DNA from 3 places in the Acetobacter sp. P1H12_c genome. Region 1 is predicted to be linked to each of the others. Evidence: riboswitches for the same ligand, from Rfam matches in the RefSeq annotation. Region 1 holds a riboswitch; each other region holds the start of a gene.
What was found. A riboswitch is a leader RNA that binds a small molecule or an ion and turns the genes downstream of it on or off. The one in region 1 is predicted to bind cobalamin.

Region 2: another riboswitch for cobalamin. It lies ahead of KP699_RS07185 (CbtB-domain containing protein); the one in region 1 lies ahead of KP699_RS15315 (TonB-dependent receptor).
Region 3: another riboswitch for cobalamin. It lies ahead of KP699_RS07055 (DUF1636 domain-containing protein); the one in region 1 lies ahead of KP699_RS15315 (TonB-dependent receptor).

Annotation. Positions count from the first base shown of each region.
Region 1 covers NZ_JACRVR010000055.1:3,201-10,241, reverse strand. Annotated here, with positions in the region: gene KP699_RS15315 (TonB-dependent receptor) at 1-1,757, opposite strand, end outside; cobalamin riboswitch at 1,844-2,054, opposite strand; cobalamin riboswitch at 2,182-2,393, shown strand; gene KP699_RS15310 (hypothetical protein) at 2,432-2,842, shown strand; gene KP699_RS15305 (PepSY domain-containing protein) at 2,839-4,290, shown strand; gene KP699_RS15300 (replicative DNA helicase) at 4,287-5,801, opposite strand; gene KP699_RS15295 (AGE family epimerase/isomerase) at 5,872-7,041, opposite strand, start outside.
Region 2 covers NZ_JACRVR010000009.1:28,631-35,671, forward strand. Annotated here, with positions in the region: gene KP699_RS07160 (histidine phosphatase family protein) at 1-625, shown strand, start outside; gene KP699_RS07165 (helix-turn-helix domain-containing protein) at 827-1,123, shown strand; gene KP699_RS07170 (hypothetical protein) at 1,145-1,348, opposite strand; gene KP699_RS07175 (glucosyltransferase domain-containing protein) at 1,456-2,943, opposite strand; gene KP699_RS07180 (CbtA family protein) at 3,066-3,785, opposite strand; gene KP699_RS07185 (CbtB-domain containing protein) at 3,807-4,031, opposite strand; cobalamin riboswitch at 4,068-4,203, opposite strand; gene KP699_RS07190 (adenosylcobinamide-GDP ribazoletransferase) at 4,338-5,192, opposite strand; gene cobT (nicotinate-nucleotide--dimethylbenzimidazole phosphoribosyltransferase) at 5,189-6,307, opposite strand; gene cobU (bifunctional adenosylcobinamide kinase/adenosylcobinamide-phosphate guanylyltransferase) at 6,448-7,002, shown strand; gene KP699_RS07205 (glycerophosphodiester phosphodiesterase family protein) at 7,020-7,041, opposite strand, start outside.
Region 3 covers NZ_JACRVR010000009.1:5-7,045, forward strand. Annotated here, with positions in the region: partial or broken gene KP699_RS07050 (MFS transporter) at 1-779, shown strand, start outside; cobalamin riboswitch at 818-1,080, shown strand; gene KP699_RS07055 (DUF1636 domain-containing protein) at 1,241-1,693, shown strand; gene cobW (cobalamin biosynthesis protein CobW) at 1,690-2,751, shown strand; gene cobN (cobaltochelatase subunit CobN) at 2,769-6,458, shown strand; gene KP699_RS07070 (cobyrinate a,c-diamide synthase) at 6,455-7,041, shown strand, end outside.

The DNA.
Region 1 (7,041 bases):
TCATACAGCGCCAGAGTGGTGGTCAAACGCCCGTCCCACAGGCTGGCCTTCACACCAATTTCGCCCTGCCGGGAATGGCTGAGTTTTGTAAACTGCCCCCGGTTGGCCAGAAACAGGTTGGAGCCCGGAGGGTCTTCCCCCGTGGTATATACCCCGTAAAGGCTGACATTTTTTGTCAGATCAAACACCGGACCGATACGGAAATTATCCGGGTTGTAGTGGCCCTTAAAACTGGTTGCGGCGTTAAACTGCCCATTCTGCCGGTAGTTTTGCCGGTCCAGTGCGAGCCAGTCATACCGGAAGCCGCCCACAAGACGCAGATTATCCCGGATGGTCAGAACGTCCTCTAGAAACAGGCCCGCCTGCACCATCGTGGTGGGGGATTTCATATACGGGTATTCCCCGGAAAACGCCCCAAGTGGCGTGGCGTCCGGGCTGACAAGAGAGACGCTGTCCGCATAGTCCGCAGCCGGAAAACCCCGGTTGCGGATGAAGCGCAGATAGTAGGCGTCGCCTCCCAGCACAAAACGGTTCTTCATGCCGAAAATGGAAAAATCAAACTGCCCGTGCAGCGTATCCCCAACCTGATGCTGGTTCTGATACACATAAAACCGGTCCCGGCTGATGCTGCCGGGGGCAATGGCATTGCCTGCGGCATCCGTCTGGCCGGGGGCGCTGATGTAAGTCAGGCTTTCCGCGTTGTTCCAGCGTCGTTTAGAATAAATGAAATAGCTGCTGTTATGAAACAGAACATGGCTGTTCACCCGCCAGTCCAGATGCAGTGTGGGCGTCGCGTTGACAGACCCGGCCTTGCCATCCCGCACGTTATAGTACCGCCACAGGGACGCACGGGTAAGGCCCAGCCCTTTGCTGGAACTGAGCAGACCACCCACACGTCCGCCTGTTTGCGAGAGATCCACCAGCGGCGTGCCGTAATAAGTGGAAAGCCGGTCCGTCAGATAATCCATGCTCAGCCGCGCGGTGAACTTTTCCGTCGGCTTCCACAGCAAGGTTGTCGTAAAATCATCCGAGTGCGGGTCGGCTCCTTTTACAAATCCGTCAGACGATGTCCGGCTGAAATCCGTGCGCAAAGCCAGCGTTTGCGTAATCGGCACGGAACCGCCAACCCCGGCGTTCCACGTATTAAAACTGCCGTAGGATACAAGTGCGTTGGCATGCGGGCCATCAAACGTGGGCGTACGGCTACGCATATCCACCGTGCCGCCCACGGCCCCCTGCCCATACAACACGGAGGACGGGCCTTTAAGCACCTGCACACTTTCCAGATTGAAGGTGTTCTGAGGCCGGTTGACCATGGTGGTCGGGCCAAAATACTGGCCATCATGCAGCACCAGAATCTGGTTGCCGGTAAAGCCGCGCATCATCAGCTGCGCGGGCGACCCCGGAGACCCGCCAGAGGAAACACCCGGCGCGCTGTCTGCCGCGGCCTCAGCCTGGGCATAACCGCGCTGCATCATCAGATCATGCGAGACCACATTGAGTGTGCCCGGCGTGTGCTGGATGGACAGGCCAAGTTTCCCACCGACTGCGGGTGTCATCTGGAGAGGGGCGGTTTTACCATAAGCCGTGATATATTCAGGGCCTGCCACCTTTCTGGCCGGGGGTACTGCTGTCCGTTTTTTATACGGATGGGCAGCACTGGCTTTCGGGTCTGAGGGATCAGGGGTGGCCGCATAGGCGGCGGGCACGCAACTGATGCCGAACAGAAGACTGAGGGCATAAGAGACTGGACGCACGGGTTCGCTCCAAAACAACGTCACCGCGATGGAGGCACTGAGCAAACCGTGCCTCGCCGCCACATCACCCCGTATGGCAGCTCCGTCCGTGACTTTGGCGCAATGGCAGGTCTCCTGGCTTGCTGGTCCTCGGGTCCTGCGGCTGCCTTCCCCCCTGTGGATGACACAGAAAGTGGCATGAACGCCGCAAGCCCTCTCAGCTTACAGTTGCGGGGGCAGCATCGGCTTGGACCGATTTCCCTCTTAGCCTTCTGGCCGCGCACGCAGCCACAAAGCACCATTGCTGCGTGCAGCGTAAACAGGGTCTGAAAAACCTTGTCAACGAACGTGCAGCTTTATACCCCATAAAAAACGGCTCTAAGGCACAGGCCGTGCCGCACGTTGCACACCGGCCTGTTGCGCAAAACCGGCATTTGCGTACAGTCTCTCCCTGTCAGTCAACAGCCCCGCGCAGGCGGGTTAAAAGGGAAGACCGTATGCCGTGCCGCACGGCTCAGTCGGTCGCTGCTCCCGCAACTGTAGGCGGTTTGTCCGTGTCTTTTTGCCGCAAGGCACGCCACTGGTGCACAACCGGGAAGGCGGGAGACGGACGTTTAACCGTGAGCCAGGAGACCTGCTGTTGTCGTTCAGACCACGCCGCCGGGCGGGATGTACCGGAAGGCAGGAGTATACCAGTGGGACCGTTTTCCCCCTTCCCCCGGCCTTTTCAACCAGAAGAGGCGTATCATCCGGCTTTTGCCCGCCTGCTCAGCGCCTGCCCGTCCCGCGCTCATGCCTTGCAGGCCGCGCATCTGGCGCACCTGCCGCCCCCTGAGCAGGAGGAGGTCATTGCCCAGAACGGCCACGCGCTCTTCCTCAAGCTGGTCCCGTCCCTGCCTGCCCCCCACCGGGAGCGGGGCGCTGTGCTGGAAGAGGCTTTCCGGCCGCTGCTCCTCACCGCCTCTGACTATCTTGAAGCCATGCCAGCCCTCAGGATGGACATGCCGCCCGCTGCCGCGCAGCGCATTGTGCGGGCCTATGTGGCCGTCCACTGGACGCGCGGCGCCCAGAACGCCGCCATGGCGCTGTATAACAGCCCCGCATGAAGGCCTTCCGCCGGACGCTGTATCTGACCCACCGATGGCTGGGTATTGGCATGGGCCTGCTGATGGCAGGCTGGTGCGCCTCCGGCCTTGTCATGCTCTGGCACACATGGCCTCAGCCGGAGGAAGACGCCTTGCGCCGTGTTCCGACGGAAATCCACTGGCCCGCCATACTTCCGGAATTGGCTAAACTGGGCAGCACAAAACGCTTTCAGGCTTTTCAGATCAATATGGTAGGGCACGAACCGGTTCTGACGCTCACGCCACAGGAAGGCCCACCTTTTGCGCTGGACCTGCGCACCGGCCATGCGGGGCGCATCACCCCGGAAGATGCCGCTACCAGCGCCACCCGATATGCGCGGGCCACCGGTGCACAGGGCCGCCCCGTCTTTGATGGCCTGACCACAGACGACCAGTGGATTCTGGATACTCATGGCCGGGAAAATGGCTTTTATCGCTTTCTGTTTCCCGATGCGGCGCGCACGCAGATTTACGTCTCCTCCCTGACCGGAGAGGTCATGCAGGCCACAACACGCTCCACCCGCCTCTGGGCATGGGTTGGGGCTATTCCACACTGGCTTTACCCGGCGGTGCTGCGCAAGCACCCGGCGCTTTGGAGCGACGTCGTTATTCTTTTGTCTGGCACGGGAGTTTTTCTCACCGTTACCGGGCTGTGGATTGGCGTTTTGCGCCTGCGCCGCGCAGCCCCCTTTACCCCTTATAAAGGGTGGCATGGGGTCCATCATCTCTGTGGCGCGGTGTTTGGTGTGCTGGCCCTTTTATGGGTTACAACCGGACTGCTTACCATGTCTCCCGCAGGCCTGTTTCAAAGCAATCCAAACGCGACCCGTCCCCTGCGCGTGACTGGCACGGCGACCGGCGCGGAGATCCATCAGGTTCTCTCACGGTTGATAAGTGCCGCACCACCCGGATGCACCGGCATAAAAACGGCTTTTCTAAACAGCAAAGTTTTTATGCAGATCACGGAGCAAACCGCTACCGGACCCAAGAGCCGGAGACTGGATGAAGCCCTGACTCCAGCGCCTCTCACCCCAGAGCAGATCAGCCTGATGCTTAAGCCAGCGGGCCTGCTGAAAACGCCGGACGACCTGACTTTTCTAACGCAGGCGGATGCCTATTACTTCAGCCGCCCCACGCATCAACGCCATTTTCCCGTCTGGCGGGCACAGGCGACCGATGGCACCCTGACCTATCTGGACGGACAGTCCGGCGCTGTGCAGACCATTCTGGACGGCCCTGCCCGCCAATCCCGCTGGCTGGTGTACGGGTTTCATGATCTGGACTTTCAGGCCGGACTGCGCAGAACCCTGATGCACCGGAGCATTGCCGTTCCATTATTGTGTGGCGTGTTCTGCGTTTTTCTGTCCGGCGTTCTTATCGGCATCAGGCGGCTGCGCCGCACCAGCCTGCGTGCAGCGGGCCGCTCTTAGTGATGCGGCTCCTCATGCACCATATCCAGATCCGCAAAACGTGTGAACTCTCCTTCAAAGAACAGATGCACGACGCCAGTGGGGCCGTGACGCTGTTTTTCCAGAATGAGTTCGGCCTTATTATGCACAAGGCTCATTTTACGTTGCCAGTCATCCAGCGCGGCTGAGTATTTTTCCATGGAATCAAACGCTGTTTCCTTGGGCATACGCTGCTGGAGATAATATTCGTCACGATACACAAACATCACGGAATCCGCGTCCTGCTCAATGGACCCGGATTCACGCAGATCCGAGAGCATCGGGCGTTTATCTTCACGGCTTTCCACCTGACGGGAGAGCTGGGAGAGCGCGATAACCGGCACTTCCAGTTCCTTCGCAATCGCCTTTAACCCCTGTGTAATCATGGAGATTTCCAGAACGCGGCTTTCCGGGCGTGTGCCAACGGAGGGACGCATAAGCTGGAGGTAATCCACCACCACAAGGCTCAGCCCGCGCGTGCGCTTCAGGCGGCGGCAGCGGGTCCGCATGGCGGAAAGTGAGATCGCCGGGGTATCGTCAATCACCAGAGGCAGGCGGGAGAGTTCACGGCTGACGCGCACAAAGCGGTCAAACTCTTTCTGCCCGATATCCCCACGACGGATTTTTTCACCGGACACTTCCGCCTGCTCGGACAGAATACGGGTGGCCAGCTGCTCGGCCGACATTTCCAGAGAGAAAATAGCCACCGTGCCGGTTGGCTCCACGCCCGGCCCTTTCTCTTCCGCCTCAATCATCAGCGCACGCGCGGCGGAGAAGGCAATTTTGGTCGCCAGCGCGGTTTTACCCATGGCGGGACGCCCCGCCAGAATCATCAGATCCGACGGGTGCAGCCCACCGGTTTTCTTGTCCAGATCCCGCAGGCCAGAGGTCAGACCGGACACGTGCCCTTCCCGCTTGAAGGCCAGCTCCGCTGTTTTAATGGCGTCCGTCAGGGCGCGGTCAAACACCACAAAGCCGCCGTCCTGCCCTTTTTCAGTCGCGAGGCGGAACAGAGCCTCTTCCCCCGCGGCAATCTGGTCCGGGCCGGACAGATCAGAAATTGTGCCAAACGCGCTGTTCACCACGGTCTCGCCAATATCAATCAGCTGGCGGCGGATCCACGCATCATGAATGGCGCGACCATAATCCCCGGCGTTGATAATGCCGACCATGGAGGTCAGCAGTTTGGCCAGATAGGCCATACCACCGACATCATTCAGGATTCCGGAATTTTCCAGCTCGGCCCGCAGCGTAACAGGGTCCGCAAGCTGGCCGTTTTCAATCCGGCGGGCAATGGCATCATAAATCCGACCATTGACCTGGTTGGCAAAATGCGCGCCCGTCAGAAAGTCGGAAACACGGTCATACGCCCGGTTGTTTGTCAGCAGCGCGCCCAGAAGGGCCTGCTCTGCTTCAAGGTTGGCAGGAGGATGGCGAAGGGAGAGCGACAGAAGCGTTTCTTCTTCCTGCCGCGCGGGTTGGGTCTGGGTCATACTCACGCCGTTTCGTTTATCAGGTCCTGACACATCCGTCTTCCGGCTTTAACCGAAAAACGCCCATGCCTTACAGCTTTGGCAAAACGGGCTTTGTGGCCTGCTTTGCCGCCAGATCCAGCGCATCAAACGCCGTGATGATGTGGTAGAGGGAACTGGTCGGGATTTTGGTTACAGCCGGCGCGCCCGCCGCATCCAGCTGGTCCACCCATGTGCCAACCGGGCAGCCGGTAAAATAATGGTCCAGCAGATTTTCCGCCAGCCGGACGGCAATCCCCCGGCTATCCAGCCTGTCACGGCTCAGGATACCGCGCAGGGCTTCCCCCTGCACCCACAGGCGGGAGCCGCCGCGCAGAACAGACCCGTCGCGCGTCAGAACATCCCGAACCCGGCCCGTCTCCGGCTCAAGGCCAAAGCGGGTGGCAAAGCTGGCCAGCCGCATGGCAGGTTCGGACGTCTCCACGCCCGTCAGGCGCTGATATTCCCCCAGCAGCCACACCCATTCAAAATGATGCCCCGGCTCCACCCACTGCCCGGCCTCACCGGGGGCAGGCTGCCAGTCTTTTGCAAAGAACTCGCCCAGCGTGCCCGTAACAGGGTCCATAAAGCGGTTCCGGAACAACTCATATAACGTATGGGCCAGAGCCAGATCGGCCTCATGATGCGTGGTACCATACAGAGCCAGTGCGGCTTCAAGCAGATGCATATGCGGGTTCTGCTGCCTGGGGGCACCATCATCGGGCAGCCAGTTCAGAAAGCCACCATTCGGCGTGGCCATATTCTGCTGCACCCAGCCCAGAGTGTCCCGCGCCAGTTTTTCCGCCCGGCCGGAGCCTTCCAGCCGCCCATACCAGGCCAGAGCAAACACAACAAACGCGATATCATACAGGTCAGCCGTGGCATCCTTCACCGCGCCTTCACGGGTTAAGATGCGCGCCCAGCCCCCGTCCTCCCGGTGGGCATGCAGCATAAACCGGAAAATGCCGTGCGCACGGGACACACCCTCTTCCCACCCCTGCAACGCAGCCCATGAGAACGCAAACAACTGCCGCGCCTGCACCCGCACCCGCTTGAACGGCGGCAAAGCGGGCTCACCCTCCAGCGTGAGATGTTCCTGCGCACCCAGCAGAGCCAGCTCATGCGGGGTGCCGTCACACCCCGTTGTGGCCCAGAACGGCAGAGCCTTCTGGAACAGCCAGTCCGAAAACCGGTCCCGCACGGCAACCAGAGGCAGCGGTGC
Region 2 (7,041 bases), on a different contig from region 1:
AGACTGCGTCTGTCTCCCCGCTGACCCTCAGGCAGACCCACTGTCTGACCCGGACAGCGCATCTCCTTCAGTCCGCTCAGGCAATGCACCCTTCCTACCAGCCGGAGGAGCGTCCTCTTTGCAGACCGGGGAGGCACCGGACGACATACCGTTTATTTCTCCTGAGATCCCCATCACACATGAAACGCCCATCTCACACACCGCAGCCCTAAGGGATCGCGATTACGGCACATGGCACGGACAGGCTCTGAAAAGCCTTGCGCCTGAAGCCCTGCATGCTCTGCTGCATGACCCGGATTTCGCGCCGCCGGAGGGGGAAAGCCTGCGTCAGTTCCACGCGCGGGTCGGGACCGGGCTGACCACATTGCCGCAGGAAGAGGCCGCGCGCGGTACGATACTCGCCGCTGCCCGCCCTGCCGGTTCCGGGGCACAAACGCTGCTGATTATTGCGCGCCCTGCCGTTGTACGCGCTCTCGCCTGCGCAATTCTGGGAGGCGGGCCGGAGATGGCGGCAAAGCTGGATATCCCGCCCCAGACCACCAGCCTGTTCACCCGCCACGCCGGACACTGGCGCGTACGGGCACTGGGGGCAGGGCAGGATACCGGGCCTGACTCTCAGGGCTGATCTGCCGCACTGAGCAGGCCAGATTTCCAGATTTATTGTCTCTGCGCGGCTCTCATTTTCACCGCCTTCGTCACAAGCAGAGTACTGATTTGCGCCAGTGCAAATGTGAGCAAGACAGTCGGCCAGAAGGCGTCCCGGATCTGGAAATACCGCATACACGCCACATCCAGCGGGATAAAAATAAGGGCCGCCCCAATAAAAATGACGATTTTCTGTGTGGTGTCTGACAGTTCTGTCATCTGGCGTATTTCAAAATCTTCCATGGATCGAAAATGTGCGGACCAACTGGAACAGGCCGGGCTTGTCAGCCGCCATGTGCAGCAGATTATGCCGCCAAGCGTGGAATATCGGCTGACACCCGCAGGCCAGATTTTTATTGAACCGATAGAAATGCTCTACACATGGGCCATAGACCACACGGCAGATCTTGACGCTCTGGCCGCCCAGCAGGCCGCCGGGTCCACAGCCCAGACGGCGGACGCTGAAGAGGACCCGTAACGCTCTGCCTGAGCGGCAGCGTTATTTTTTACGGGTTTTCTGGCGGTAAACGGCGAGGACCAGCAGCAACTGCATCCCTGCCAGACCACCATCAAGCAGCCCTTTTTCAAAATCTGCGACCGGAAGATTTGAGACAGCCAGCATCAGTAACGGCGCGAAGGGAATGAGAAGCAGGGTCTGCAAGGACTTGTTTTCAACAGCTTTTGCTTTGCACCGTGTACGCATTTTCCAGATCCTTTTCCGGCAAACGACTCACTGACAAACCGTAATAAAAAAGCTGGCATATCCTCAGGCAGGGCGCAAGAGCCTTTGCTGCGTGGCCGCTCCGTGCGTCACAGCCCTGTCAGGCGTGAGGCAAACCTGTGCCCGTCCCGGTACACCGCAAAGCGGGGTGTTTCATGCAGCAGGTGGCTGGTCTTCAGCAGGGCATGCGCCGTTTCCCATTCCGCAGGCGTATGTTCCCGGCTGTCTATGCCCACCTGCCGCAGGCGGATATAGCCAAAAAACGCATCATCACTCATTTGCTGGCGCGGCAGCACGTCCGCCAGATAGGGCAGGGCGGTAATAGCGTTCCGCACAATGGGGGCCTCTGCTTCCGTGCCGTAGAGGAACAGATCATCTCCGGGGCGGAAACCGGCTTCATCCAGCATGCTGGCCAGCCGTTCCACCTGCTCCTTTTCAAACTGTTCCTGGGCCTGCATGGCGTTTCCAAAATCAAAGGACACCACATAAAAATACAGGAGCGGCACAACCGCCAGCCAGCGGAGTTTCTGGCCCACAGCCGTCTGTAGAAAAAACAGATTGGCCAGAATAACGCAGGCGGAAAAGGACATAAAAATCCGTGGCGCAATGACCGTATCCGCCAGAATCAGCACAATCCCCGGCACCAGCAGCACAAGGAGAAATGGCACGCTCACCAGTGCCAGCGCGTTCAGCTTTGCAACTCTGTCCGCCCGGCGCAGGGCTGGCAGCACACCAGACCACACAAACGCCGCCCCGAGCGCATAAAACAGGCCCAGAACAACGCCCGGCCCGCCGTGCAGAAGGGAGGCCAGCAGGGCGCGCGCCTGTTGCAGGTTGCTCCACAGCATTCCGGACAGCACATCATGCAGGCTCATGGTCCCGCTATGGGGGCCAGCGTAGGAGCCATGCACAAAATGGCGGATAATCACAAAGTGATACACACCATAGGTTACGCCCAGTGCGGCCATCCGCAGGCCCAGCGCCCGCCATGCCGCCTGATCCCGCCCCTCACAGGTGTCACACACAAACAGAAGCACGGCGAGGGCCAGAAATGTGTTCAGCGCTGGCTGATAAAAACACATGACCGCAAACAGAAAAGCCGCGCATGTGGCAAACAGCCGCCGACCAGACCAGCCCTCCGGCACCAGCGCCGCCAGAACCGCGCAGCTCTGGGCCATAAGCATCGGCAAGGCGTCGAATTTATAAGACAGATTTTCCAGAAAAAACGGCTGCACCGCCAGCGGCAGGGCGCACAGGCAGACGGAAAGATCATCCATCCTGCGCCCGCGCAACAGCCGCGCGGCCAGCAACGCCCCGCTGCATGAAAGGGCCAGCAGGCCCAGAATCTGCCCCAGCGGAGCAAGATCAAGAACATTGCGGCTGCGCAAACCCAGCGTGTTCATCAGGAATGTCGAGAAAATGCGCCCGCTGCGGCTCCATGTGTAGCCGTATAAAACGCGCGCGTTATCATCCATATACGGCACGTTGACCAGAAAAATGGGCAGAGCAAACAGGCAGCTTAACAGGAAAAGCAACCAGACATGTCTGGAATGTAGTTTAGGCCAGCTCTGGTCCATATCCGCCACACAGCTCCTTCTGGTCACTAGGGTGCTGGTGTCTGTTATCGCATCATCTGTTTTTCAGAAAGAGCAGGGAGGGAGAAATACCCCTCACCTGCGCGCCACGCAGCGGGAGAGGCTCAGCTCCGGCTGCGGCCCAGCAGCACCGGCGTTGCCAGCGCGCCAAAAATCAGCCCCATGCTGCCCCACAGCACCACCTGCATGCCAAGGGCGGCCTCGCGGAAACGCCACAGCACCACGGCAGGAAATCCGTCAGGTACCTCATTCACATCCGGCAGGCCAAACTGCACAAGGGCGGCCAGCCCCACAAAGACAGCGCCACCGCACAGCCAGCCGGTCCAGTTATCGCGCACCTGCGCCACTTTCTGGCCAATCAGGCAGGCAATGGCCGCCACACAGATGGAAAGCGCAATCATGACAAAATAGGTTTCCGTCCGCAGCGCCAGCGTGGCGGGGTTCCCCACGGCAGGCGGGTTGGGCGGGTATTTCAGGTCCGGCACCAGCACCACGGTCACAAACCCGGCGGCAGCCAGCAGAAGCGCCAGCACGCGGGGGGAGGAGAAAGAAAGCCGCCCGTAGGCAAAGGAAAACACCAGCGCAAACAGCCCACCAAACCCCGCGCCATAAAGCAGCGTGGCGGTGGCCAGACCATAACTGGCCTGCACGGACCGGCTGACCATTTCCGGCTCCGGCGCAGCCCCTTCCGCCGCGCTGCGCGCAGCCTCAAACGCAATGGCCAGCGCCACCTGTGGTTCCCCAAACAGGCGGGCAAACGCAAAGGCAAGTGCAGCCGCAAGGCACCCGGCAATCATGCCGCGTGCCAGCAAACGTCCAGCAATCATCAGAAAAAACCCTGCGGTTTAGTGGCAGGGAAAGCCCAGCAGATGGCGGCCATCATGCACAAATTCATGCACTTCATGCCCGGAAATCAGGGAAACAGCCCCCTGTTCCGCCCCCACAAAATACAGCATCAGCACGGACAGCAGCAGGCCAAACACGGCCCAGGGCAGCAAGGCGCCAACGGGAATGGCAACGGGGGCAGGTGCGGCAATACCCTGCGCGCGGGGGGAGGAAGGATGCATCATCAGACAGGCTCCGCTGGTAAAAACGCGTTCCGCGGTGAACAGAAAAACAAGGCTGGAGGTCTGACTTCCCGCTTGCAGCAAGCGGATTACAGTGGCGCGACCGTGCCGGATTTCCACCAGCTTCCCCAGATCAGCCTTTAGTCTGAACGGCCCCTGCGCCCCTGTCAATTTATTCAGCCTCCGTCTGACACCCCTCGTCTGGCACCCTCCGTCTGGCAACCGCCCGTCTGGCGTGCATCCACAGGGCTCTTGCCTGCACTGTCTTAATTGTTCTTGCGTGTTGCCCGGTTTTGCGCGCGGTGCGCCTCAGAGCACGGTTGTCAGAGCGGGCAGCACACAACATTCCGTAACAATTGCCGCGGCGCCCAGCACATCTCCCGTATAGCCTCCCAGCATCCGGCGGGCCGCGCCTCCCACCAGAAAGCAGGCCATCAGAGCAGCCCCCGTAGCTACAAGCCCGGACTGGAGCCACATCAGATTTTCACGGGAAAGCCAGCCGCCCATCGTTGCGGTGGGAGCGTAGAGCATTTCCCGCAGTATCCCGCCCATACACCCCGCAGCCAGAAGCAACCCCAGCCATAGAGGCCTGCGCGGCAGCGGACTGAGTGAGCGGGCCAGACCGTCGGGCCGGGCCGGGGGCAGGCAGGCGGCCAGAACCAGCAATGCCACGCGCGCCAGACAGCCGGACACAACCAGCGCCAGCACCGCCATAGTTGCAGGAAGCGCCGCAACAGCGGAGGCCCGCACCAGCAGGCTCAGGCTTAAGGCCAGCACGCCGTAACTGCCAGTCAGGCTATCGCGCATAATCTCCAGCCGACGCTCCCGCGTGGCCCCGCCGCAGCCGTCCGCCATGTCAGCCAGTCCGTCCTCATGCAGGCCGCCGGTCAGCACACACTGGAAGGCCAGCGCCAGCCCCGCCGCAGGCAGAGCCGCCATATGGCTCAGCCGCAGCAGCCAGAACAGCATCCCCACCAGCCCGCCAAGGCCCGCGCCGATCAGCGGCCAGCACCAGATAGAACGGCCCATAGGCCAGAGCGCCGTGCTGGCCCGCTGCGCGGGGGACAGCAGCCAGCTTACCGGCAGGCGCGTCAATAAACTCAGCCCACAGGCCACATCCAGCCGCACCCGGGCCACACAGGATTCAGCCGGGGCAGGCTTCATTCTGTACGGCCTGAAACCGCAGCCTGCGTAAAAGTCGCCATGCCATTATGGCACGCCACCGCCGCCCGCAGCAGCGGGACCGCCAATGCCGCGCCGGAGGCTTCCCCCAGCCGCAAACCAAGGTCCAGCAACGGCACCAGCCCCAGCTTTTCTGCGAGCCGCGCATGGCCTGCCTCGGCGGAACAATGGGAAAGGCGCGTATGGGCCAGTCCCCCCGTTGCAGCCAGCCGCGCCAACGGAGCCACCGCAGCCGTGCAGACAAATCCATCCAGCAGCACCGGAATGCCGGAATGCCGCGCCGCCAGCGTCGCCCCCAGCAAAGCCGCGAGTTCATACCCGCCGAGCCTGCGGGCTATTTCCAGCGGGTCATAGGCAGGTGTTACCGCGCCCAACCGCTTTGCGTGTTCGCTCTTCGCCGCAGAGGCCCCCTGTGTCGCCGCCACTTCTGCCTTATGGTGCGCCAGAGCGGCATCAATCACCCGCGCTTTATGCGCCACGCCGGGGGCATCCAGCCCGGTGCCGCGCCCGGCCCAGTCGGCCCCGGTGCCGCCAAACAGAGCCGCCGCCAGAGCCGCTGCCGCCGTGGTGTTGCCAATGCCCATTTCTCCCAGACACAGCAGGTCACATGGACGCAGCACGGCGTTATACCCTGTTTGCACCGCGTCCAGAAAGGCTTCTTCCGTCATGGCCGGGGCCGTGGTGAAATCCGCCGTGGCAGCCAGCCCGCGCACAGGCACAACCTGCAACGTCGCACCCGCCACACGGGCAAGCTGGTTGATGGCAGCCCCGCCTTGTTCAAAATTCTGCACCATCTGGGCCGTCACATCCTGCGGCCAGGGGGAAACGCCCTGCCGCACGACGCCATGATTGCCCGCAAAAATCAGAATCTGCACCCGGTCCAGCCGGGGCTGCGCCCGCCTCTGCCAGCCGCCCAGCCACTGTGTCAGCTCTTCCAGCCGCCCCAGACTGCCCGCCGGTTTGGTCAGTTCGGCCTCACGGGAGGCAATCTGCTGCTGAGCCACAGCATCCACCCCCGGCAGCGCGAGGCATGCAGCGCGCAGGGCGGCGAGGGACGCAAACGGAGGAGCAGGAGTGGGGGAGGAAGCTGGTGGCATGACCCTGAATTTATGCTGTTATAAACGCCATACTGACATGGCAGCAGGAAAGCGGATAGCGCATGAACACTCTCTCGCTCAAGGCAGACACTGCCCCTCCGTCGGGCCAGCAGCCCACAGCCTCGCCCGCTGCGGCGGTTATGCCGGAACAGGAGACAGCCCTGCTCCCCGCAGGCCTGCCTGGCACAACATTAGTTCTGGGCGGTGCGCGGTCTGGCAAGAGCCGCCATGCGGAAGCCCTGATTACAGCGTTGCCCGCCCCGTGGGTCTACCTTGCCACAGGCCGCGCGTTTGATACGGAAATGCAGGAGCGCATTGCCCACCACCGTGCCAGCCGGGCGGAGGGCTGGCAGACAGTAGAAGAGCCATTTGCCGTGGCCGATGTTCTGCGCGCCCACGCCACGCGCCCGGTCCTGCTGGATTGCCTGACCCTGTGGCTGACCAACCTGCTGCTGGAAGAGCGGCGTATTCCGGACGCTACACACGCGCTGCTCGCTGCACTGGCGGAGCGGCGTGCCCCCACTGTGCTGGTCGGGAATGAGGTCGGGCTGGGGATCGTGCCGGAACACAAACTCGCCCGGCAGTTCCGGGATGAAGCCGGTCTGCTTCATCAGCGGCTGGCCGCACAGGTCGGGAAAGTGCTGTTCATTGCGGCCGGATTACCGCTTGTCTTAAAAGAACCACCCCCGGCCTGACATAGCGGGTTCTCTGCTCAGAGCTGATCTACCGCCATC
Region 3 (7,041 bases), on a different contig from region 1:
CCATGGGGGGCGTTCTGGGGGTGCCGGGGGCAGCGGCGCTCGGGCATTTTGCGGGCTGGCGTATCGCGATGCTGGTTGTGGCGGGGCTGGCAGCGTTTCTGACTGTGCTGATTGCCGTCTGCCTGCCGCCCGTTGTCAAACCGGCGGGGCGTCCGTCCGGTCCGTATAAGGCCCCGCGTGAGGCTGTGCGCGCCTTCGGGTGGGTTGTGGCGGCAAACGCCATGTTCTTCCTCGCCCATAATGTTGTGTACACCTATATCGCTCCGGTGCTGATGGCGCATGGCCTGCCCGAGCAGTCCGTGAGTCTGGCCTTGCTGATTATTGGGGTTCTGGGGCTGTCCGGCCTCTGGGCTTCCGGCCTGATGGTGGATCGCTGCCCGCGTGTGGGGATGCTCGGCGCAGGAGTGGTCATGGCGTGCGCAATTGCGCTGCTGGGCGGTACGCTGGTGCCGGGCTGGGGGAGTGTGGCGGTTGTCTGCCTCTGGTGCGCGGCCTATGCCTGCATCATTCCGTTCATCATGTCCGGGGCGATCCGCACCCGCGCCACCTCGGCGGATACGGCGGGGGCGGCGGTCAACAGCACCAGCAATATCGGTATTCTGCTTGGCTCGGCCCTTGGGGGGCAGCTTTTGTCCGCGTATGGCGTTGCGGTTCTGGTGCCTGTTTCTGTGGCGCTGTGCTGTGTGGCCATGCTGGTAGTGGTGCTGAGCGGCAATGCCTTTCCCGTCAGGCTGGCGGAGCATGAGGACGAAGAGGCGGCAGAACAGGTCTGCTCATAAAGCGCCCGGCTTACGGCTTGAAAAATACCGGTATTATGCGATGCTTGCCGCATGATGGTGTCCCGCGAGGGATGAAAAGGGAAGACCGGTGCGCAGCATCCGCTGCAAGGCCGTCGCTGCCCCCGCAACTGTAAGTGATTGCATGGTCCGCTATGGGCCTGCCGCCTCTGGCGGGCAGGTCCATGCCACCGGCTCCGGTAAGGGGACCGGGAAGGCAGCCGGACCCGCAGGCTGCAAGGTTTATTCCGCGCAGGCCCGCACGACACAAGCCAGGAGACCTGCCATCATCCGCGCTGCCCTCCGGGGCGGGCGGCTGTCTGAGGTGTCGTGTCCGGCGGGGTGCCCGGAAGACGAGGGTGCGCGGGGCTGGCGCATCACTCCTGTGCCTGCAGGAGCACTGTGCATGCACTCCGTTTAAGGGCCGCATCCTCCCAGAGCGGCGCCTGATCGGGAATTTTTTTATGCCTGCGTCTGTTCCGCATTCCGCCCCGTCCTCCCACGCGCCGCCTGCCGTGGCAGAAGGCCCGGTGCTGCATGTCTGCACCACCTGCCGGCGCGGCGGCCCCGGCATGGATCACCCTCCGGGAGCACAGTTGCTGGACCGCCTGACGGCCCTGCTGGAGGCCTCACAACAGGACTGCCCAGTCACGCTGCGTCCCGTTGCCTGTCTGGCATCGTGTGACCGCGGGTGTACGGCGGCCATTGCCATGCCGGGCCGCTGGACCTGGCTGCTCGGCCATCTGGGGCCGGAAAAGGCGGAAGATCTTCTGGCCTATGCGCGGCTCTATGCAGCCTCGGCCAAAGGCACGGTCATGCCGTCCCGCCGTCCGGCCTCTCTTTCTGATATGATTCTGGGCCGCGTGCCCGCTACCCTCTACCCTGAGGCCACAGTTTCTGAACAGGAGCCGTCATGACCGCATCCACCCGCGTTCCCGTCACCATCATCACAGGCTTTCTGGGGGCGGGCAAAACCACGCTCCTGCGCCATATCCTGCAAAAAGCGCAGGGCCACCGTATTGCCGTTGTCGTGAATGAATTCGGCTCTCTGGGCATTGATGGAGAAATCCTGCGCGGCTGCGGCGTGGAAGGCTGCCGGGAGGATGATATTGTGGAACTCACCAATGGCTGCCTGTGCTGCACCGTGGCGGATGATTTCCTGCCCACCATGGAAGCCCTGCTGGACCGGGCCGACCCGCCGGAACACGTGGTGATTGAAACCTCCGGCCTTGCTTTGCCTAAGCCGCTGCTTAAAGCCTTTGGCTGGCCCACCGTGCGCAGCCGCATGACGGTGGATGGCGTCATCACGGTGCTGGATGCCCCCGCCGTCGCCTCCGGCCGCTTTGCGGATGATCCGGAGGCCGTGGCAAAACAGCGCGAGGCCGATCCCTCACTGGATCATGACAACCCTCTGGCGGAAGTGTTTGAAGACCAGCTTAACGCGGCGGATCTGATTGTTCTGAACAAGACGGACCTGCTGGATGCCGCACAGCTTGATGCGGTGGAAGCAGAGATCAAAACCCTCTGTCCGCGCCCGGTGCGCATTATCCGCGCGCAGGATGGCAAGGTGGACCCCGCCGTGCTGCTGGGTCTGGGGGCGGAAGCCGAGGCTGATCTCCAGTCCCGTCCGTCGCACCATGATGCGGAAGATGGCGAGCATGAGCATGATGATTTTGAAAGTTTCGTCGTCACCGTGCCGGAACAGCTTTCCGTCGAACGCTTTCTGACCCTGTTGCAGGACGTGGCGGCCCGGTATGACGTCCTGCGCATGAAGGGCTTTGCCAGCGTGCAGGGCAAGCCCATGCGGCTGGCCGTGCAGGGTGTCGGCACCCGCTTCCGGCATGAGTTTGACCGCCCCCTGACCCCGCAGGAGGCCCGCACCGGCCGCATTGTGGTCATCGGGCAGAAAGGGCTGGATCAGGCTGCGATTACGGCCGCGCTGGCGGCAGATCCGTCCGCAACGTCCGCCGGTTAAGCAGGCGGCCAGCTCCCATGCACCTCCTTGTGCGGGACAGCCGGACGCTGGATGAGCAGGACGTGGCGGAAGACCTCGGCCTGCCTCCGGCGGAACTTGTAGTCCTGTCCTTTACGGAAAGTGACCTGCTCGGCCTGCTGCACGCACAGGCACGGCTGAAGGTCGGTCCGCGCGGGGAGGGGGAGCCGCTGCCCTCTCTTCAGGTCACCAGCCTTGCCCGGCTGCGGCACCCCATGTCGGTCGATCTGTATCTGGAGACCACGCTGGCGCAGGCGCGTTGTGTGGTGGTGCGGCTGCTCGGCGGGCTGGATTACTGGCGCTATGGCGCTGAGGAACTCGCGGCATGGTGCCGGGCGCACCATATCCCGCTGGCTCTGCTCCCCGGAGAAGCCCGGCCACAGCCGGATGCCGGTGCCCCGCTGTCGGATGATAGCCGTCTGGCGGATCTCTCCACCGTGTCGGGTGAAATACGCAGGCGGCTGAACGGGTTTTTTCAGTATGGCGGTGCTCACAATATGGAGCATGCCCTGCGCCTGATGGCCAGCCTCGCCGGGCAACGCGCGGATGATGGCGCACGGCCGGAACCCCTGCCGCCGTGGGGAGTGTACCGCACAGTTGCAGCATGCACAGATCTTAAAACAGAAGATGCAGCAACACTCAGTCAGGATTCTGTTCCTCTGCCAGAAGGCCACACGCTGCGGGCCACACTGATTTTCTACCGCGCCCATCTGATGGTGGGGGATATCGCAGCTCTGGACGCGCTGGCGGATGCCCTTGCCGCACAGGGCTGCGGGGTGGAGATGCTGTTTGTCACATCTCTTAAAGACCCTGCTGTTGCCAGTGGCGTTGCCGATGCGCTGAGAAATTTTCAGCCAGATATTGTCCTCAACGCGACCCTGTTTTCTTCCAGAACTCCGCAGGGGCATTCTCCGCTGGCGGTTGCCGGGGCGCCAATCCTGCAACTGCTCCAGCCGGGGGCGACACAGGAGGTCTGGGGGCGTAGCCCGCGCGGTCTCTCCCGGTCGGATCTCGCCATGCAGGCCGTGCTGCCAGAACTGGATGGCAGCATCGCAACACTCCCCATTTCCTTCCGGCAGGATGCGCCGCCTGGCCTGCCTGCGGCCCGCACGCCTTATCTGCCCGGTATCCGGCATACCGTGGCGCGGGCGCTGGCATGGGCACGCCTGCGGCATCTGGCTCCGGAGCAGAAGCGGGTTGGTATTATCCTCTCAGACTATCCGGGAGCCGGGCTTGCGCGGGAGACGGGGCATGTGGCCCATGCCGTGGGGCTGGACGGGTTTGCCAGTCTGGCCTCCATCCTCGCTCTGCTGCGGGCGGAGGGGTATCAGACCGGGCCAGCGCCTTTGCCAGACGCACAAACCCTCATAACTCTGCTGGCCCAGACGGCCCCACGCCCGCTGATAAGCCTCCCCACATACCACGCGCTGGCGGAGGAGCTGGATGCCGGGTTTATGGCGTCCGTCACGCAGGCATGGGGTGCGCCGGAGCAGGACCCATGCGTGCAGGAAGGCGCGTTCCATCTGCGCGCGCTGGAACTGGGGCACCTGACGCTTGCCGTGCAGCCAGACCGGGGGCGTCAGGCCGACCGGAAAGCCCGGTATCATGACCCGGATATCCCGCCCTGCCATGCCTATGTGGCGTTTTACCTGTGGCTGCGCAGCGTGCGGCGGCTGGACGCGCTGGTGCATCTGGGCACGCATGGCACGCTGGAATGGCTGCCGGGCAAGGCCGCAGCCCTTTCCGCCGCCTGCGCGCCTGCGGTGTTGACGGAGTCTTTGCCCGTTATTTACCCGTTTATCGTCAATAATCCGGGTGAGGCCGCCACCGCCAGACGGCGGCTCGGGGCCGTGACCATTGGCCACATGACGCCTCCGGTCCGGCAGGCTGACCTCTCGCCCGAAATGCAGGCGCTGGAACGGCTGATTGATGAATATGCCGAGGCCGATGGTCTGGACCCGCGCCGTGGCGCATTACTCCGCAAGGAGATTCTGGAAAAAGCCGCCCGGACCGGCGTGCTTTCAGAAAGTGGGGTCCGCCCCGGTGAGGAGGATGAGGCCGAAGCCCTCGCCCGTCTGGATGCATATCTGTGTGATGTGAAAGATTTGCAAATCCGGGACGGCCTGCATATTTTTGGCCAGACCGCGCCCGAGGCCGAGACCCTCGCTCAGACAATTCTTCAGGCCTGTGCGCCACAGGCAGACACACCACAGCCAGACAGTGCGCAGGGTCTTTCCGGCCAGATGGATCCACTTCCGTCAGAGCAGACCGCACCCCTGTTCCAGACTATTACCGACCGCATCCGTCAGAGCGGCCCGGCGGAAGCGCAGGCGCTTCTCGCGGCTCTTGCAGGCCGGTTTGTCGCCCCCGGTCCCGCCGGTGCGCCTACGCGCGGGCGGCTGGATGTTCTGCCCACCGGGCGGAACCTCTTCACGCTGGACCCACGTGCGCTGCCAACGCCCTCCGCCATGGTGCTGGCTGAAAAAATGGAAAAACTGCTGCTCACCCGGCATATGCAGGAGCAGGGGGAACCGCTGACCCATCTGGTCATGGATTTGTGGGGCTCAGCCAGCATGCGCACCGGCGGGGAGGATATGGCCCTCGCACTCCGGCTGATGGGGGTTACGGTGCAGCGCGCCGCAGGCACCGGGCATGTCAGCGGGTTTGAAATCATTCCGCTGCCCGTGCTCAACCGCCCGCGGGTGGATGTCACGTTGCGTATTTCCGGCCTGTTCCGGGATGCCTTCCCAGACCAGATCGCCCTGTTTGATCAGGTGGTGCAGGCCGTTGCCAGCCGTCGGGAAGCCGCGGAGTGGAACCCTCTGGCCGCCAGCGTACAGGGGCTGGAGGGTGCGGCCCGAACCCGTGCGACCGCCCGCATTTTTGGCGCAGCGTCCGGTTCTTACGGCACGGGGCTGGAGGACGCCCTGCACACCGGCACGGGGGCGGATCAAGCGGCCCTTGGTCAGGCATGGCTTGAAAATTCCGCATGGACTTACGGCGGCGGCCGGGATGGCGGGCAGGATACCGCGATCCTCGCCCGGTTACTGGGGCAGGCGGATGCCGTGCTGCATGTGCAGGACCACGCGGAAACCGATATGCTGGAAAGCCCGGAAAATGCCGCGCATGAGGGCGGACTGGCCGCAGCGGCGGCGGCCCTCGGAGCCAGCCCGGCTCTCTGGCATGGCGATACCTCCCGGCCGGAAAGCCCGCGCCTGCGTGCCACCGCGCAGGAAGTGGCCCGCATTGTGCGCGGGCGGCTGGCCAACCCGGACTGGATTGCCGGGATGCAGAAGCACGGCTACGCAGGCGCTGCGGAACTGGCGCGTGGGCTGGAGGCCCTGCATGGGTTTGCCGCCACCCTGCCACAGCGGTTTGACCAGCAGTTTGACAGGGTTTTTGCCGCCACACTGGGGGATAGCGCGTGTGATACGTTCCTCCAGCGCACCAATCCCGCCGCGCGGGAGGCCATGCGCGCCCGCTTTGCGGACGTCTGGCAGCGTGGCCTGTGGCACCCGCGCGGCAACAGTGTGGCGCAGGTGCTGGAAGGCGGTCTGCCGCCCGTGCTGCATGCCGCCGCCGGCCCGGAAGTTTCCCCACAAATGCCCGAAGACCAGATGGTCCGCGAACAGACGTTAAATGCGCAAGGGTCTCAGCAGAACTCTCACACGCCGGGGGAGCGCGCATGAGCGTCCGTGCAATTATGGTGGCCGCCCCGCGCTCCGGCGGCGGGAAAACTACCGTTACGCTGGCGCTGCTGGCGGCCTTCCGGCGGCGCGGTATCCGGGTGGGGGCGGCAAAAACCGGCCCGGACTATATTGACCCGGCCTTTCATGCCGCCCTGACAGGCCGCCCCGGCCTGAATCTGGATAGCTGGTGCATGAACCCGGCCCTGCTGGCCGCAACGCTGGAGGCTGCCCGGCAGGATGTAGACCTTGTGGTGGTGGAATCCGCCATGGGGTTGTTTGACGGGCTTGTGGCACCGGAGGGTGCACGCGGCGCACCGTCAGACATCGCTTCGCGCTTCAATATTCCCGTGCTGCTGGTGCTGGATGTCTCAGGGCAGGGCCAGACGGTCGGGGCCGTGGCGCATGGTTTTGCCACATGGCAGCCGGAGGTGCAGGTGGCAGGCGTCGTGCTGAACCGCGTGGCCTCTCCCCGCCATGCCCGCCTGACAGAAGAGGCCATTCGGGCGGCGGGCCTGCCGGTCTGTGGCACCTTGCTCCGCCAGCCCGGCACTCCGCTGCCGGAGCGGCATCTGGGGCTGGTGCA